3 regions of the Shewanella sp. MMG014 genome follow, and region 3 is predicted to be linked to each of the others. Evidence: predicted binding sites of a transcription regulator. Region 3 holds the regulator's gene; each other region holds the start of a gene.

Region 1 (6,257 bases), on a different contig from region 3:
CCAACATAAATTGCAGAAACACTGCCTTCACCGTTTAATTCGGTGTAACCACAAAACTCAGTTTCACCTTCGATTTTAAGACCAGTATTATAATCAGTACCAAAATTACCAGCAGCTTGTGCACGGCTTCTTTGCTCAGCCATCGCAGCTTCGAAACCGGCTTCATCAACGGTAATATCACGTTCACGACAGACGTCAGCTGTTAGATCCACTGGGAAACCATAGGTATCGTAAAGTTTAAAGGCTGTTTCACCATCTAAAACGTTAGTATCTAACTCGTTTAACGCAGCATCTAAAATACCTAATCCACGCTCTAGTGTTCTGGCAAATTGTTCTTCTTCAGCTTTTAACGATTTTTCAATAATCGCTTTAGCTTCAACCAAACTTTTACCCGCATCGCCCATGACTTCAATTAGGGTAGGCAGCAATTTAAAGAAGAACGTATCGGTTGCACCTAACTTATTACCGTGACGCACTGCACGACGAATGATACGACGCAATACATAACCACGGCCTTCATTCGACGGCATCACACCATCAGCAATTAAGAATGAACAAGAACGAATATGGTCAGCAATTACGCGCAGTGATTTATTTTCTAAATCTTCAACCCCAATAATCTCCGCCGCTTTTTTGATTAACGCTTGGAAAATATCAATTTCGTAGTTTGAGTGTACGCCTTGCATGATAGCTGCAATACGCTCAATTCCCATACCTGTATCGACTGAAGGTTTTGGTAGCGGTTTCATTTCACCGTCAGCTTGACGGTTGTACTGCATGAAAACGATATTCCAGATTTCAATGAAGCGATCGCCATCTTCTTCTGGTGTACCAGGGCGGCCGCCCCAAATGTGCTCGCCATGATCATAAAAGATCTCTGAACATGGACCACAAGGACCTGTATCACCCATTTGCCAGAAGTTGTCAGAGGCATAAGGAGCGCCTTTGTTATCACCAATACGAATAATATTTTCAGCAGCAACACCGATTTTCTTATTCCAGATTTCAAAGGCTTCGTCATCAGTATCGTAAATAGTGACACAAAGTTTTTCTGTTGGTAATTTCAGTGTTTGGGTTAAAAAGTTCCACGCATATGAAATGGCTTCTTCTTTAAAGTAATCACCAAAACTAAAGTTACCTAACATTTCAAAGAAAGTATGGTGACGGGCGGTGTAACCTACATTATCTAAGTCATTATGCTTACCACCAGCACGGACACAACGTTGCGATGTCGTTGCACGTGAATAACCACGATTTTCCAATCCTAGAAAAGCTTCTTTAAATTGGTTCATACCCGCATTTGTAAATAATAACGTTGGATCGTTATGTGGTACTAACGAGCTACTGTCGACAACTTGGTGTCCGTTGTTACCAAAATACGCTAAAAATGCGCTTCTTAATTCTGTGGTGGTCTGAAACATGAAATCGCCCTAAATGGATAAATTCTATTTATCATGAAGCTGAATATCAGCTTTAAATTGGCAACATTATATACTTAAACAAACTGAAGGTGCGAGATCCAAGCGTATTTAGATTAGCGATTTTCTTGCTATGAGGGGCGATTACTGTAATCGGTTAATTGGTTTTTAATAATCTGTGCCGTAATACGAGCTAAATGACGTCTTTAATGAAGTCATATCTTTATGCGCGGCGTTCGATCACATATGCCAATGAATAGAGCACTCACAAAAAAATCGCGGCCGACTCATGTCGACCGCGATAGTTATTTTCATTACTGTTAAAACGTGATTAGAACACTTCACCTGTTTCTAAATCGATGTTTTCATCCGACTCGGCTGGTGCCGCTTCTTTTTCAGTGCTTAATAGCATTTGACGTAAATTTGCTTCAATTTCTTCAGCTACTGCAGGGTTTTCAACTAGGTATTTACCCGCATTTGCACGGCCTTGACCAATCTTGTTGCCTTGGTAGCTGTACCAAGCACCAGCTTTCTCAACCAGCTTGTGTGCTACACCTAAATCAACGAGCTCACCAGTACGGTTAATACCTTTACCGTAAAGAATTTGGAATTCAGCTTGTCTAAATGGCGCTGCAATTTTATTTTTAACGACCTTTACTCGAGTCTCGTTACCTACGACAGCGTCGCCGTCTTTAATCGCACCTGTACGACGAATATCTAAACGTACAGAAGCGTAGAATTTAAGTGCATTACCACCCGTTGTGGTTTCAGGGTTACCAAACATAACACCAATTTTCATACGAATTTGGTTAATGAAAATAAGTAGCGTATTTGACTGTTTTAAGTTACCTGCAAGCTTACGCATTGCTTGGCTCATCATACGTGCGGCAAGGCCCATATGAGAATCACCAATTTCACCTTCAATTTCAGCTTTTGGTGTTAATGCTGCAACAGAATCGACAATGATTACATCAACAGCACCTGAACGTGTTAGCGCATCACAGATTTCAAGCGCTTGCTCACCAGTATCAGGTTGTGAACATAATAGGTTATCAATATCGACACCTAGATTTTTTGCATAGATAGGGTCTAGAGCATGCTCAGCATCAATAAACGCACACGTTTTGCCTTCACGTTGTGCTGCAGCAATAACTTCAAGTGTTAACGTTGTTTTACCCGATGATTCTGGACCGTAAATTTCAACGATACGTCCCATTGGTAAACCACCAGCACCTAAGGCAACATCCAACGAAAGCGAACCTGTAGAAATGGTTTCAACATCCATTGTGCGATCAGCGCCCAACTTCATGATTGAACCTTTACCAAATTGCTTTTCAATTTGACCTAATACAGCATTCAGCGCTTTCTCTTTATTTGGATCTGCTTTCATTCTCTTTATCCCTTTAAGGTGACTCAGTTCGAATAACGAACTTGGTAACGAATAAATTTGTCTGTTTCGTAATATGAGCTCAGTATACTGTATAATCATACAGTATCAATAGTTACTGTATAATTTTTTTCCTTTTTTTTACCTTACTATTATTTACACATTAAAAATCATACAGTTAATAACGAAAATATATTAATAACGATAAATAGTAGACAAACAAAACCACTGTATACAGTACTTCTAAGTTGGGTAAATACCTGAGTTTACAACAATAAGTATTGTTCAAAAAATCAGTAAACAAGGGCAAGACGGCATAGCATCGTTGCGATTCTATTGGGTATCAAATCAATTGTTGTTAAGATGACCGCCTATATTGACCCAGACTTAGCCTAATTCAAAATAAAGTAAGAGCAATCACTTAATGACCGTAAATGAAGACCCAAATTTAGAAAAGCACACTCCCATGATGCGCCAGTATTTAACGCTGAAAGCACAGCATCCTGAAATGCTGTTGTTTTATCGTATGGGAGACTTTTATGAATTATTTTATGAAGACGCTAAGCTGGCATCGGAACTGTTAGGTATCTCATTAACTGCACGTGGAAAAAGTGGTGGTAACGCGATTCCCATGGCAGGACTTCCCTACCACGCCGTTGAAGGTTACCTCGCAAAATTGGTTCAAATTGGTCAATCTGTCGCTATTTGTGAACAAGTCGGTGACCCTGCTACAAGTAAAGGACCAGTTGAGCGTAAAGTTGTAAGAATTGTTACCCCAGGTACCTTAACCGACGAGGCCTTACTACAAGAAAAGCAGGATAACTTACTTGCTGCGGTATATCAGGGTAAGAGTGGATTTGGCTACGCGACTTTAGATGTTTCGTCTGGTCGATTTGTTATTGTTGAACTTGAAAATGAAGAAACACTAGAAGCTGAACTGCAACGTACCAGTCCTGCAGAATTGCTCTACAGTGAAGATTTACTTGACCGCCAATTAATTGAAAATCGCAAAGGCATACGTCGAAGACCTGAATGGGAGTTTGATTACGATACCAGCATTCAATTACTTCTAGAGCAATTTGGTACCAAAGATCTTCATGGATTTGGTATTACAAATGCTAGGCTTTCGCTACAAGCAGCTGGCTGCTTAATGCAATATGTCAAAGACACACAAAAAACAGCTTTGCCTCATATTAATAGCATCACCATGTTTAATCAGGCTGATACTATCATTCTTGATGCTGCCACCCGCCGAAACTTAGAACTTACTATTAATTTATCTGGCTCACGTGATAATACCTTAGCTTGGGTACTCGATAAGACAGCGACGCCGATGGGAAGTCGTATGTTGCAGCGATGGATCCACCAACCGCTGCGTGACCAACAGCATATTAGCCAAAGGCAACAAGCAGTTGCTGAGTTAATTGATACGGGGTTATATGCAGACTTACACCAGCAATTAAAAGCCCTTGGCGATATCGAACGTATCATGGCGAGGCTAGCTATTCGCAGCGCACGCCCACGAGATTTTGCCCGTCTTCGCCAGGCGTTGGCTTTATTACCTGAAATTCAGCAAACTTTAGGTCACTGCCAACAAAGTGAACTCCATCGTCTAGCCAATTTATTAGGCGAGTTTCCAGAGCAGCAACAGCTATTGGAAAATGCGATTGTCGATAATCCGCCTATGCTTATCCGTGATGGCGGCGTAATTAAAGCGGGTTACAACGCGCAGTTAGATGAATGGCGTGGCCTAAGTGAAGGGGCATCTGATTATCTAGTACAATTAGAAAACCGTGAAAAAGAACAAACAGGCATCAATACCTTAAAGGTCGGCTACAACCGGGTTCACGGCTACTATATCGAAGTGAGTCGCTTACAATCAGATCAAGTTCCTTTGAGCTATCAGCGTCGTCAAACACTAAAGAATACCGAACGCTACATCACACCAGAGTTAAAAGAATACGAAGAGAAAGTGCTATCTAGTCAAGGAAAGGCATTAGCGATTGAAAAGCAGCTTTGGGAAGAGTTATTTGATTTACTTTTACCTAAATTGCATGAACTACAACTGTTTGCCCAAGCTGCATCCGAATTAGATGTGCTAAGCAACTTTGCAGAGCGAGCTGAAACACTGGATTATCATTGTCCAGAAATCAGTAATGACATTGGTATTCATATCGAGTCTGGCCGTCATCCTGTGGTCGAATTAGTTAGCCAAACACCATTTATTGCCAACCCTGTCACCCTCGCGCCTAAGCGAAGAATGCTTATCGTAACAGGGCCCAATATGGGGGGTAAGTCGACTTATATGCGTCAAGTTGCGTTAATCACGCTTATGGCTCATATAGGTAGCTTTGTACCTGCACAAAAAGCAATTATCGGCCCTGTAGATCGAATATTTACACGTATCGGCGCCTCTGACGATCTCGCTTCTGGACGTTCTACTTTTATGGTCGAAATGACAGAAACCGCTAACATTCTTCATAATGCTACAGAGAAAAGTTTAGTTTTAATGGATGAAATCGGTCGAGGTACTTCGACCTATGACGGTTTATCTCTAGCTTGGTCAGCAGCAGAGTATTTAGCTGAAAAAGTCGCAGCGTTAACCTTATTCGCAACCCATTACTTTGAATTAACCCAGTTGCCAGAGCAAATAACTGGCACTGCTAATGTACATTTAGATGCCGTTGAACATGGTGACACGATTGCATTTATGCACGCAGTGCAAGAAGGTGCAGCCAGCAAAAGTTATGGCTTACAAGTTGCTTCACTAGCAGGGGTACCAGCCCACGTCATAAAAGCGGCGAAACAAAAACTGCATATGCTTGAAAGTCGTGACTTTGCTAATAACAATCAAGTACCGATTCAAGAAGCATTAAACCTGACATTACCTGAACCCCAGTCATCTGCTGCAACAGACAAGTTAGCTCAGATAAATCCAGACAATTTAACGCCTAAACAGGCTTTAGATATGTTGTATGAACTTAAAAGGCTAGCTCAGCTTTAATACATCTATTTAAAGACTCAGTACAAAAAACGCTGCGATGATTTCGCAGCGTTTTTTATTCACTAACAGCATTGAGTATAGCCTGGTCACTTCTCTAATGATTTTAGGCTACTCGTATCAACTCCTTTCATGACTTCTCGCTCTAATGCATGTTGCTCAGCTAACTCATTACTCTTGGTCTGTTGCTGTAATTTCTGTTGCTCGATGCTCATTCTTACTTGGCGCTGTATTGATTCTTGCTCAGTTTCACACTGTCTAAATCCATCGGTCCAGCCTTGAGCATAATCCTGCTCCTGATTAAAGCGATTGACATCTTTTTTAAACTCATCAAACAAACTTCCGCCAGCCTTGTTACCGCTATCGCACCCATCCTGAAAACCATCGGCATAAGCTAGGGGATAACCTTGTTCTATCATTGTGTCTCTTGTGCTTTGACAACCAGTCAATA
Region 2 (6,257 bases), 140 kb from region 3:
AGTCGCCAGCTATTTAGGCTATATCAGTTACTTAGTGATCCAAGCGTAAGTATAAAAACGGTTCAGTCTATTCGATAGGGTCAAACAAAAAACCTAAGACGATAACATCAGGGCTAAACCATAAGCCAGCATGCTAATTCAGTATGCTGGCTTTTTTATTAATGACATTTGTCATTATAAACTGATGACGTTTGTGCCTGCACACATTCACGCCAATATTGAATACTAACTCTGCACTCAACACACACTTGAATAAACGGAGTTAATCATGAAAACATTATTTATTGCCGCTACCTTATCTTTAGTCAGTCAAACCAGTGTCGCAGATATCAGTAGTATTGATGCTGCAGCCAATACCATGAACCTTGAAGCGCTCAATCAAATCAGCCAGCAAAGTGTTGATTATGAACATGCCTATGCCCAATACCGTATTGCAATTACTGCCAATATTTTAGGACAACGTGGTGTCGCAAAACGTGCGCTTACTGATGCACAAGCCACACTTGAAGCAGTTATCAGTCGTGAAGATCATGCTGAATCGATGACATTATTAGCGCAAATCTATGGCATGCAAATCGCTTATGACGGCGCTAAAGCCCAACAATTATCATCTAAAGCAGGCGCTTTATTACAGCAGGCTGAACAATTAAGTCCCGACAACCCTCGAATTGCATTAGTTAAAGCTATGAGTGCATTTTACACGCCTGCGCAATATGGTGGAGGTTACGACAAAGCCAGTGAGTTGGCCTCATTAGCCATTGCACGCTATCAAAACCCTTGTGATGAGATCTGTTGGGGACATGCTGAAGCTTACACTTGGCGAGGTCTTGCCAAACAAGAGCTCGGTCAACAAGACGCTGCAGAGCAGGACTGGCAACAAGCGTTAACCATTAATCCAGACTATGGATGGGCTAACTTCCTGCTAAACCCAACCTCTACAGTGAATGCTAGTCAATAATGCCACGGGGCCTGTTAGCTACTGCTACCCATTGCCGATGGGTTGCAGTATGCTAACTTGCTAAGGAAAGGTTATGAATACTCAAGATACTGCCAATCAGTCTGCTCAAGGAATGGTTCACACGGATATGACCACTAACGAAAACAACCACCCAGAAAAAGCCTACAAGCAAAAAACGGCTTGGGTCTATTTGTTAAACCTCATTTTTTATTTCATACCTATTTGGTTTATGCGTGATGATGTTATGCGTGTAAGCATTAGTCTATTGCTATTAATTCCATTCTTATACGGTTATTTTTGGGCTTATAAAAGTAGCCAAGCAAAAGCCATACACCCTATATCCTTAATGATTTCGACTGCGGTTATCGCCAGTTTATTTACCAGCGGCGGAATTTCATTTTTTAGTTTTGCGGGCTTTTTTATTGGTTTTTTTTACTCATTACGCACCAGCATTATCAGCTTTATCGCCATCAGTATTGGGTTATGGACACTAAACTACCTTGTAGGGTATCCCGCATTTTATTTCCCGCTATACGGCATGTTAATCGTGTTTGTGGTGGGATTATTTGGTGTAGTAGAACATAACAATGAGCGAATTAGACGTCAGCAACGTCAATCAAATGATGAAATTGCCAGTTTAGCGACAGCCCTAGAACGAGAAAGAATTGCTCGAGATCTTCACGATATTATGGGTCACAACTTATCGTCTATCGCCCTTAAAGCGCAGTTAGCGGAAAAACTCGTTGAAGCAGGAAACCTGCCTTTAGCAAAAGAGCATTTGAGTCAATTAGCAGAAATAGCCAGAGACAGCCTTAGTCAAATCAGACAAACAGTATCGGATTATAAACATAAAGGCTTGGCTGACACCTTACAGCAATTAACCGCATCCCTTCGAGAACAAAGCATAGAAGTGAACGTCAACGGCCAATTACCTGAGATGCCCGAGTTATATGAATCACAACTAGGGTTAATGTTTACTGAACTAGTCAATAACATGCTCAAACACGGCACCGCAACTGAATGTTGGTGGCAGTTTAGCCATCAAAACAACACCCTAAACGTACGTTTATCTGATAATTCATCAACACAAGCGATAGTGGAAGGGAATGGACTAAAAGGCATCGCAGAACGGGCTCAGTTGCTCAAAGGCGCATTTAACTATCAAATTACCGATGGTTATCAGTTCACGATTTCATTGCCTCTTTCTACCGATAAGGACAGCTGATTCATGAAAATTTTACTGGCAGAGGATCAAGCTATGGTGAGAGGAGCGCTTTCAGCACTGCTCACTCTTAGCAATGATGAAACCATTGGCCCAGTTGAAGTCACAGAAGCCGAAGACGGCACTCAGGCTATTGCGTTACTCAAACAACACTCGTTTGATTTACTGCTCAGTGACATCGAAATGCCAGGGCATACAGGCCTTGAATTAGCACAATGGCTTAAAGAACAGCATGGTGCAGCACTGCAAACCAAAGTCATTATCTTAACCACCTTTGGTCGAGCCGGTTATATCAAGCGAGCGCTTGGCTGTGGCGTCGATGGCTTTTTATTAAAAGATGCCCCCACAGAAAGTTTATTATCGGCAATCAAGCAGGTCATGGCTGGCAAAAAGGTGATCGATCCAGAGCTTGCAATCAGTGCCATCGGGGATATTGATCCGCTAAATGATAAGGAACGAAAAGCGTTACGATTTGCCAGCGAAGGATTATCTACCAGTGATATTGCCGCGAAGCTGTTCATTGCCGAAGGGACAGTCAGGAATTACTTGTCTGAAGCGATCAGTAAGCTTAATGCCAGTAATCGTATTGATGCTGCCCGTATCGCTAAACAAAAAGGCTGGTTATAGCGTTGCTTAGCTGCCAAAAAGGGGAATATTATTGCCTTGTATTCAAACTCTGCTAAGATAGGCATAAATATCTGTATATATTTACAGTACTATTGTCTCTAGCAAGCATTCTCACTCGATAGTGAACTGTATAACTTATTGGATAACTCTGTTAACCCTTGCTAGCATGATAGCGCCAACACTCGACAATATGAAGGCATTGTGGATTTGCAACCATTGGATCAGGTTCCTATTACCGACTTAAAAGGCGTAGCCAAAAAAGTCGCTGAAAAACTCGATAAGCTGGGCATTAAAACAGTACAAGATGTGCTGTTTCATCTGCCTATGCGCTACGAAGATCGCACCCAAATCTATCCTATTGCGAGTTTATATCCTGCCATGTATGGCACTGTCGAAGCAGAAATCATTTCTACCCAAATTGTCCCTGGCCGCAAACGCATGCTGACCTGCACTATTGCAGACGACACAGGAATGCTAACCCTACGTTTCTTTAACTTTTCAGTTGCCCAACGTAATGGCATGCAAAACGGCGCGATTATTCGCGCTTATGGTGAAATTAAGCGCGGTAAAAGACACTTTGAGATTATTCATCCCGAATACAAGATAATCAAAGAAGGCGAGAATCCAGCATTAAGTGATTCACTGACCCCCATTTACCCTTCAACAGAAGGTCTTAAACAAGCCAGTTGGATTAAACTAACCGAACAAGCTCTGACTCACCTAACTCACGGCGGGTTAACCGAGTTGCTCCCCGCCGAGTTACAGCCCAATAATATGAGTATTAGCCATGCTTTACAGTTAATACATAGACCTCCCAATGACATCGAACAAGCTGACTTGGAGATGGGGATGCATCCTGCTCAGCAGCGGTTAGTACAAGAAGAGTTATTGGCGCACAATTTAAGTATGCTAAAGCTGCGTCAACGTAACAACCTTGATAAAGCTGTCACGCTTTCGGCAACAGGCCAACTACTAAACCCGTTTTTAAAAGCCCTGCCCTTCAAACCCACAGGGGCTCAACAGCGAGTGGGTGCAGACATAAGCCAAGATATTGAGAAACCAACACCAATGATGCGTTTAGTGCAAGGTGATGTCGGTTCAGGAAAAACCTTAGTTGCTGCACTGGCAGCGCTACAAGCCATTGAAAATGGCTACCAAGTGGCGATGATGGCACCCACCGAATTGCTGGCTGAACAACATGCCATTAATTTTGCAGCGTGGTTTGAGCCGCTCGGACTAAAAGTCGGCTGGCTTGCAGGTAAACTAAAAGGCAAGGCAAGGGCTCAATCACTAGCGGATATCGCTGATGGTAGCGCCAATATGGTCATTGGCACCCACGCCATCTTCCAAGAACAAGTCAGTTTTGACAAATTAGCACTGATAATTATCGATGAGCAGCATCGCTTTGGAGTGCATCAACGGTTGGGCCTACGTGAAAAAGGCATTAGCCAAGGTTTTCATCCTCATCAATTGATCATGACAGCCACTCCGATACCTCGCACGTTAGCAATGACAGCTTATGCAGACTTAGAAACCTCTATCATTGATGAGCTACCACCTGGCAGAACGCCTGTCAGTACAGTTGCTGTGAGTGATAATCGCCGTGATGAAGTCATTGAGCGGGTCAAGCAAGCAGCCTTAAACGACAATCGACAAATTTATTGGGTCTGCACCTTAATTGAAGAATCTGAAGTGCTGGAATGCCAAGCTGCTGAAGATACAGCAGAAGAACTCAGTCGTTTATTACCAGAGCTCAATATTGGTCTGGTGCATGGACGAATGAAAAGCGCAGAAAAACAGCAAATAATGGCTCAATTTAAAGCGGGTGAGCTACATTTACTAGTGGCAACCACTGTGATTGAAGTTGGTGTTGATGTACCCAATGCCAGTTTGATGATCATTGAAAACCCCGAAAGGCTGGGCTTAGCGCAATTACACCAATTACGTGGTCGTGTCGGTCGCGGCTCAGTCGTGAGTCATTGCCTACTGCTTTACAAAGCGCCATTGTCGCAAACAGCAACAAAGCGACTTGGTGTATTAAGGTCGAGTAATGACGGTTTTGTTATTGCCCAAAAAGATTTAGAGATCCGCGGCCCAGGTGAAGTGCTCGGCACTCGTCAAACTGGGCTGGCAGAAATGAAAATAGCAGATTTGGTCAGAGACCAGTATTTAATTGAAAACACCCAAAAACTTGCCGCACATGTCATGCGACAAGTACCTGAAAATGTTGATGGCATCATTCACCGTTGGTTAGGTGATCGCCAGCAATACGTACAAGCATAAATTATTGTTAACTTAGGTCTAGTATCACTAGACAAGCGTTAATAATATTGCAGAATGAGTGATGAGCTTGAGGCTAAACAATATTTATCTCGTGTTCAGTTCCACTTTTGATGTTTAAAGCTAAGGAATAGAAATGCAAGTCAATCAAGAAGACAGAACAACACCACAATCGAGCCGTGCAGGTGGCAGCAATGCAGGTGTTATCGGCGTAACCATTGCCGTTATTTTGGCTGGTGCAGGTTATTTCTATTTCACGTCAGAGCCGTCTGAACCTGAGGTGATAGCCCCAACACCAGTACAATTGCCAGAGCCGGTGCCTGAACAGCCCATCGAGCAAGAGCCAATTGAAGAAGTGATTGTTGAACCAGAAGTGGTTGAGCCGACCGAAACCATTCCAACAGAACCTGAAGTGGTCGTTGAACCATTACCAGCACTGACCGAAAGTGATGATTTTGTAGAGCAAAAAACCATTGAAATGGCTGATGGAATGAAAATCGAATCCATCATCCTTAAAAAAGACATTGCTCGCCAGTTTGTGGTATTTGTCGACAACATGGCACAAGGTGAAGTCATTCATAAAGCCAGCCCTTTGAAAGGTCCTAAAGACAGCTTTAGCGTCAGTGAAATTACCGACAAAATCTACTTAAACCCAGACAGCTACCACCGTTATGATCTCTATGCAGACATGATAGCGGGCATGAATGATGAACAGCTAATCAGTACTTTTGAAGAATTATCGCCTTTATTTGACGAAGCATTCGAAGAACTTGGTTATAGTGACATGAGCTTCAATGAACGCATGGTAGAAGCATTTGATGTGATTTTGGCAGCCCCTATTATCGAAGATCCAATTGAGCTGTCATCAATCAGTGTTAACTATTTATTTGTTGACCCTAAACTTGAGTCGCTACCCAACATTCAAAAATTAATGGTGCGCATGGGGCCTGAAAATACCAAGAAAATCAAAGGTGCTGTAAGAAAGCTTAAACAACAGCTAAACAACTAGCTTTGGTAGGTATTTTTAGTACTAGCCAACCTATCGCTGCCAAACCCTAATCTAATAAGAGCAAGTTACTCGATCAGGTTTGCAGTTCAAGCACCCACAAAATAGCGACCTTATGTCGCTATTTTTTGTTTTTGTGATGCTAAATATTACGGTACAATTGC
Region 3 (6,257 bases):
AGCAAGCACAAGGGCAAAAACTAAGCCTGCAATACTTTGTGGTAAATGAATGCCCATACCTGACAAGGTGTGGTTCACAATAGAGCCACCACCACTGATATAAGCGTAAGTCAGAATATATAATACGAAGGTAATGGAAAGCCCATTAACTATCCGCCAGAATTGGCCTAATGTCACTTTGGTTAACGTGTCGAAACTGTCGCCAGGTTTAAAATGTAAGTTGGTTTCAAGTAGCATTAAGCCTGACACCAACATACAAAACCAAATACCGATTAGCATGGCAATGGAATAGCCAAACCACATACCAGCACTGACAACAGGAAGGGAAAACATACCGGCACCGACTGTGGTACCGGCAATAATCATAGCACCGCCTAATAATGATTTATTGTGCGGTTGTGATTGTGTTGAACTCATAAAGTTAGTGGTTACCCATGTTCCATAGTGACGCTATCTACTATGGTTTTACGAACAGATAAACGCAACATACCATTGGCATGGTCGCGAATTCGGATGACAGCAAACTGATTGTCATTACCCGACAAGTGCCCTAATTCTTTTAATTTTACACTCAAATTATTGTAGAGTTTTTTATCATAAAACTCTGGCGCAGTTATTCCGTGTAAAGCACCTAAACGCTGAGCTAATAAGTGGCTCGCGCTTTCTAGATCTGAACGTTCAATATCCGGTTTATAAGCCAATAAATTAAAGATAATCGCGTAACGTTGTAATGTCTCACTGACAGTTTCAGACAATAACATTAACTGGGTAATATTACTTTGATTGAGTTCAAACTCGTCTGTACCCGAAATAAGCTGTTGCTCAACAAATAAGTTTAATACGCTATCAATGTAAGCGGGTAAGTCTTCAATCCCCATAAACAACTCAGCCTTGAGTAGCGGGTAGAAGTCATTAACGATTTCATGAATTTTTTGACGATTAAACTCTTCGTATTGCACCAAGCAACTCGCAATTAACGAAGGAACTGCCATTAAATGGATGATGTTATTACGGTAGTAGCTCATCGCAATTGCTGAAGACTCTTCAATCGCAATAATTTCACCAATTTGATCAGTGTGCGAAGTAAACTTTTTCAGTGATAGACATTGATCAACTAATTCACTAGCACTGCCTTGAGCTACTGAGGTGTAATCAGTGTAAGGCACTTCTTTCATCAATTTAAGATATAAATCTAGCTGACGTTCCAGCTCTGTGCGCTCTAATGCATTTTGTTCAGCGGCTAATAACACCATACTGGTTAACGTAACAGAGCTCGCAGCTGCTGCACTGTTAATGTTTGTCATCACTTTATTGGCTAATTGATTAACCGCAGGCGTTAACCATGTTGGTTTTTGCTCGGGATCTTTAGCCACTTCTTCACGCCAATCAGGCGACTGCTGATTTAAGAACTGCTGTACGTTAATTGGCTCACCAAAGTTAACGTAACCTTGTCCAAAGTTACCCAACTTACGCAATGCACCAAACACTTGCCATACAGATTCTTTTTGCTTTTTCTTACCACTTAATTCTTTATGATAAGTCGACACTTCCATGACATGATCGTAGCCAAGATACACTGGCACTAAGGTCACAGGACGCTCGATACCCCGCAATACGCTGTTTACCGTCATCGCTAGCATGCCTGTTTTAGGAGCAAGTAGACGGCCAGTACGTGAACGACCACCCTCAGTGAAATACTCAACTGAATAGCCTTTAGCAAATAGTTGATCTAAATACTCTCTGAATACTGCGGTATAAAGCTTATTACCGTTAAAACTACGACGGATAAAGAAGGCACCACCACGGCGGAACATTGGACCTGCCGGCCAAAAGTTAAGATTAATCCCTGCCGCAATATGCGGTGGAACCATGCCTTGATAATAAAGAATATATGACAGTAACAAGTAATCCATATGGCTTCGATGACACGGCACATAAACGATTTCATGACCATCATGATGCAGTTTACGAACTTGCTCCGCACTCTTGATGCTAATACCACTGTATAACTTGTTCCAAAGCCAAGTTAAGAAACGCTCAGCAATACGAATCAAGTTATCCGAATAGTCTGCCGCGATTTCATCAAGGTACTCAATGGCTTTTTCACGTGCCTTTTCTTCGGGAATTTTTTTGTTAACGGCTTCTTCTTGAATGGCACGCTTGATGGATTCTGACTTTAACAGTGAATTGAACATCGCTTGACGATTAGGAAGCTGAGGCCCCGTCATCACCTTACGTTGTCGGCGAAAATGCACACGAGCCACACGGATAAGCTTATGCGCAATACTGACATCTGTGCCGTGTTCATCAGCCATATAACGCAGCGACATGGCATTAGAAAATTGAATGAAGTTATGGCGACCTAAAAATAGAATCATTAACCATTTACGTAACCATGTTGGGTTTTCACGCTCAAAAACCGCAGCGGTCATGGTGTCATCTTCTTTACCTGGGATACGCCCCCAATATAGGCTTACAGGCACAAGCTGGATGTCGAGTTCTTTGTTCTTTTGGTGTAATTCGAGCAACTTAGTAAAGTTTGCTACAAATTTATCGCTACTATGGCGCTTACCAAACAAGGGTTTACGCCCTTCCACACACACAATTCTAGGGGTATTGAAACCATCAACATCTAACCGTTCATACGGACTTGGCAAGTTATATTTAGCTGTCATTTCATGTAAGGCAGCAATATCACTCAGCGACTCCGTTTTCATCACATAGACCACTGGCTTGTCAGGATCTAAGTTAAGGTCAGCGAACGGATCTTCAGGCACAACAACACTGTGTACCATTAATTTCTGAATCCAACGTAATGATTTAGCAATGATAGAATCTGGTTTTAGCATGGGTCTTCGCATTATCAACAACGATTTATTGCGCATAGGATACCAGAATATCATTCAGTTACACTAACCTCGGTAAATCTAGTTAACATTTAAGTAGCAAGTTTTGTTGGTTCTAACATCAAGTATCAATCACTTAGTAAGTAGCAAAACATTTAGGTACAGTACTGTATAAATAGACGGTATCCAGTACTTTTTGGCTTATTCACTTGAGTCATCAATAATAAAACACACTAATTTACCAGCCCCTATAAAAACAATAAACTACTGATTTAATGAACTTTAAATAACTAGAAACTTCGATAAAAATTCATATCTATTGCTTTATCAGCAAAAAATGTTGGTTAATACTTGCGCGACCAAAGATACTGTATATAATGACAGTCACTGTATAAAAAAACAGGAATCAACATGAGACCTTTAACGCCACGACAAGCTGAAATTCTAGAATTAATTAAATGCAATATTGCCGAGACAGGTATGCCACCAACTCGTGCAGAAATTGCCACTAGATTAGGCTTTAAAAGTGCTAATGCTGCAGAAGAACATTTAAAAGCACTCGCTAAAAAAGGTTGCATTGAAATTATTCCAGGTACCTCTCGCGGTATCCGTATGGTCCAAGAAGAAGAGGAAGTTGAAGAAGGCTTACCACTGATTGGTCAGGTTGCGGCTGGTGAACCAATTTTGGCGCTAGAACATGTTGAACAATACTTTCAAGTTGATCCTGAAATGTTTAAACCCAATGCTAATTTCTTACTACGTGTTCGTGGCGACAGTATGAAGGATATTGGCATTATTGAAGGCGACTTATTAGCGGTTCACAAAATGCAGCAAGCTAAAAATGGTCAAGTCGTTGTTGCCCGTGTTGATGATGATGTCACCGTGAAGCGTTTTGAAAAGAAAGGCAACGTTGTTTATCTGCATGCAGAAAACGAGCAGTACTCGCCGATAAAAGTCGATTTAACATGCCAAAGCCTTACGATTGAAGGGCTCGCTGTTGGCGTTATCCGTAATGGAGGTTGGTTATGAACACATTAATAGGTAATGCACCACGTCACCCAGGTTTATGGATGGACATGGCATCAGCAGCTGCGCCAGTAAAGCAAGGTATCGAAACCAAACAAACAGCTAACCAAGGGTTAACTGAATTAACTCAGCTATGCGGCCAGTTAGCCGTATTAAGTCAACAAGGGCGATGGATTGTACTGATTAACCCGCCTCACATTGGTTACAAACAAATTCTAGCGAACGCCAATGTCAGAATGGACCGTGTATTACTGGTTCACACTAAAGATGAAGTCGAAACACTGTGGGCAATGGAAAAAGCACTCACAAGTGGTACATCCAGCGCAGTGATTACATGGACAACCCCATTAGATGCTCGTGATAATCGCCGCATTCAATTAGTCGCTAAAAGCGCCTTAGCACAAGGTGTCATTATCGAAGATGTAAATACTCACTTACGTGATGACCAATTAAACGCCAGTAATCCTGTGACTGCAACCCAATTGAATTTATCTGCATTTCACTAAAGTCTATTTGCTAAAAAAGCCCTTCATTTCGGTGACGGGCTTTTTTTTGCGCCTTTTTTCAGCAAATTAGATGATAAAGTGATCTTGATCAATATTTAATCTCCAAGTAATGTAGTTAACAAGGGAGTAACATTTATTGACCTCTCTTAGTGGTAAAAATGAACATAAGTGATAAAACGCTGTAAAGATTGTGCTGGTACCATGCGGTATAGAAAGCCTTGAATAAAAAGCGTCAATTTAAGAATTGAAAAGTTCAGTATTAGGTACAAGTGTGGCCACCAAAACCCAATAGAATAATCGAGTATTAATACTCACTGCCACCGTGTACTTTGAAGTGATCAAACTTTTTCGGGAATAGAAAAGTTTGCATAGAGCAGAGTATTACTGTGTGACTTTTCCTTGTTGTTATTGCAAATCGCAATTGGCAGAGGAGTAGTCTTGTGAAGCGATTGTTGTATGGATTAATGGTGCTGTTTTTTGCAGTGCCGCTTGCAGCGGCTGATATGCCGCTTAACATGACCCAAGGGGTAACAGAGATCAGTGGTAAGGTTTACGACCTCCATATGATCATTCTTTATATCTGTTGTGCTATTGGTGTTGTGGTATTTGGAATCATGATTTACTCCATGATTTATCATAGAAAATCAAAGGGTGCAGTACCTGCTGATTTCCATGATAGTACCAAAGTGGAAATAGCATGGACTGTCGTGCCGTTTCTTATCCTCATTGGTATGGCAATTCCTGCCACAAAAACCCTCATTGCTATGGAAGACCCAAGTGATGCGGAGTTAACTATTAAAGTAACCGGCTCTCAATGGAAATGGCATTACAGCTATTTTAATGAAGACGTCGAGTTTTACAGTTTACTTTCCACCCCTGCCGATCAAATTACTGGGACAGAAACGAAAACTGAAACTTACCTACTTGAAGTCGATAAGCCCCTCGTTCTGCCAATCAATCGTAAAGTACGCTTTTTAATGACTTCAGATGATGTGATTCACTCTTGGTGGGTTCCTGCATTTGCGGTGAAAAAAGATGCTAACCCAGGTTTTATTAATGAAGCTTGGACCAAGATTGATAAGGTTGGTACCTACCGAGGCCAATGTGCTGAGTTGTGTGGTAAAGACCACGGATTCATGCCGGTGGTAGTTGAAGCCGTTTCTGAAGCAGACTTTGAGCAATGGCTAAAAGATCAAAAACAACTCACTGCTGATGCAAAAGCCGCGGCTGAAGCGTCACTGTCGCAAACCCTGACCTTTGATGAGTTGATGGCTCAAGGTGAACAAGTTTACATGGGCCGATGTGCCGCTTGTCACCAACCAAATGGTGCAGGACTACCTGGTGTATTCCCGTCTCTTATCGGCAGCCCAATCATTAAAGGGTCAGTTGCTGGCCACATTGATATTGTCGTCAACGGCCAGCCTGGTACTGCCATGCAAGCCTTCGCGAAACAGCTTACTGCAACAGAAATTGCAGCTGTTGTGACCTACGAGCGAAACGCTTGGGGTAATGATTCTGGTGATGTGGTTCAAGCTGCAGATGTGAACTCTGGTGGGGCACCTAGCGATGCAAGTTCAGCAAGTGATAAGCCAACGCCTGTCACTTTGCCTGCTGAATTACCAGCGACACAACCTGAGGTAGAACAAGTGGTTGCTGACGTCGTTGAAGAAGCAACACCTGACGTTGTTATGGATGACTTATCTATGGATGAACTGATGGCAATGGGTGAGCAAGTTTATCTCAGCAGCTGTGCTGCATGTCACCAAGCCGCTGGTACAGGTTTACCTGGCGCATTCCCTGCGTTAGTAGGCAGTCCGTTAGTCATGGGCCCTGTTGAAGGACACCTTGAAGTGGTTATCAATGGCCAACCTGGTACAGC

The links. The regulator LexA, encoded in region 3, represses DNA repair genes until DNA is damaged. The targets are predictions, from matches to a motif close to TACTGTATNNNNATACAGTA.
Region 1: mutS (DNA mismatch repair protein MutS) is a predicted target of LexA. The motif match lies at 3,085-3,104, and genes of this name have one in related genera.
Region 2: recG (ATP-dependent DNA helicase RecG) is a predicted target of LexA. The motif match lies at 2,877-2,896, and genes of this name have one in related genera.

The regions. Positions count from the first base shown of each region.
Region 1 covers NZ_JAGJDZ010000004.1:291,501-297,757, reverse strand. Annotated here, with positions in the region: gene alaS (alanine--tRNA ligase) at 1-1,421, opposite strand, end outside; gene recA (recombinase RecA) at 1,750-2,808, opposite strand; gene mutS (DNA mismatch repair protein MutS) at 3,230-5,809, shown strand; gene J8L86_RS08790 (hypothetical protein) at 5,896-6,257, opposite strand, start outside.
Region 2 covers NZ_JAGJDZ010000005.1:70,863-77,119, forward strand. Annotated here, with positions in the region: gene J8L86_RS09525 (calcium/sodium antiporter) at 1-49, shown strand, start outside; gene J8L86_RS09530 (tetratricopeptide repeat protein) at 269-958, shown strand; gene J8L86_RS09535 (sensor histidine kinase) at 1,032-2,183, shown strand; gene J8L86_RS09540 (response regulator transcription factor) at 2,187-2,807, shown strand; gene recG (ATP-dependent DNA helicase RecG) at 3,015-5,090, shown strand; gene J8L86_RS09550 (DUF3014 domain-containing protein) at 5,224-6,096, shown strand.
Region 3 covers NZ_JAGJDZ010000005.1:208,578-214,834, forward strand. Annotated here, with positions in the region: gene mtr (tryptophan permease) at 1-417, opposite strand, end outside; gene plsB (glycerol-3-phosphate 1-O-acyltransferase PlsB) at 429-2,849, opposite strand; gene lexA (transcriptional repressor LexA) at 3,258-3,875, shown strand; gene J8L86_RS10230 (SulA-like leucine-rich domain-containing protein) at 3,872-4,378, shown strand; gene coxB (cytochrome c oxidase subunit II) at 4,819-6,257, shown strand, end outside.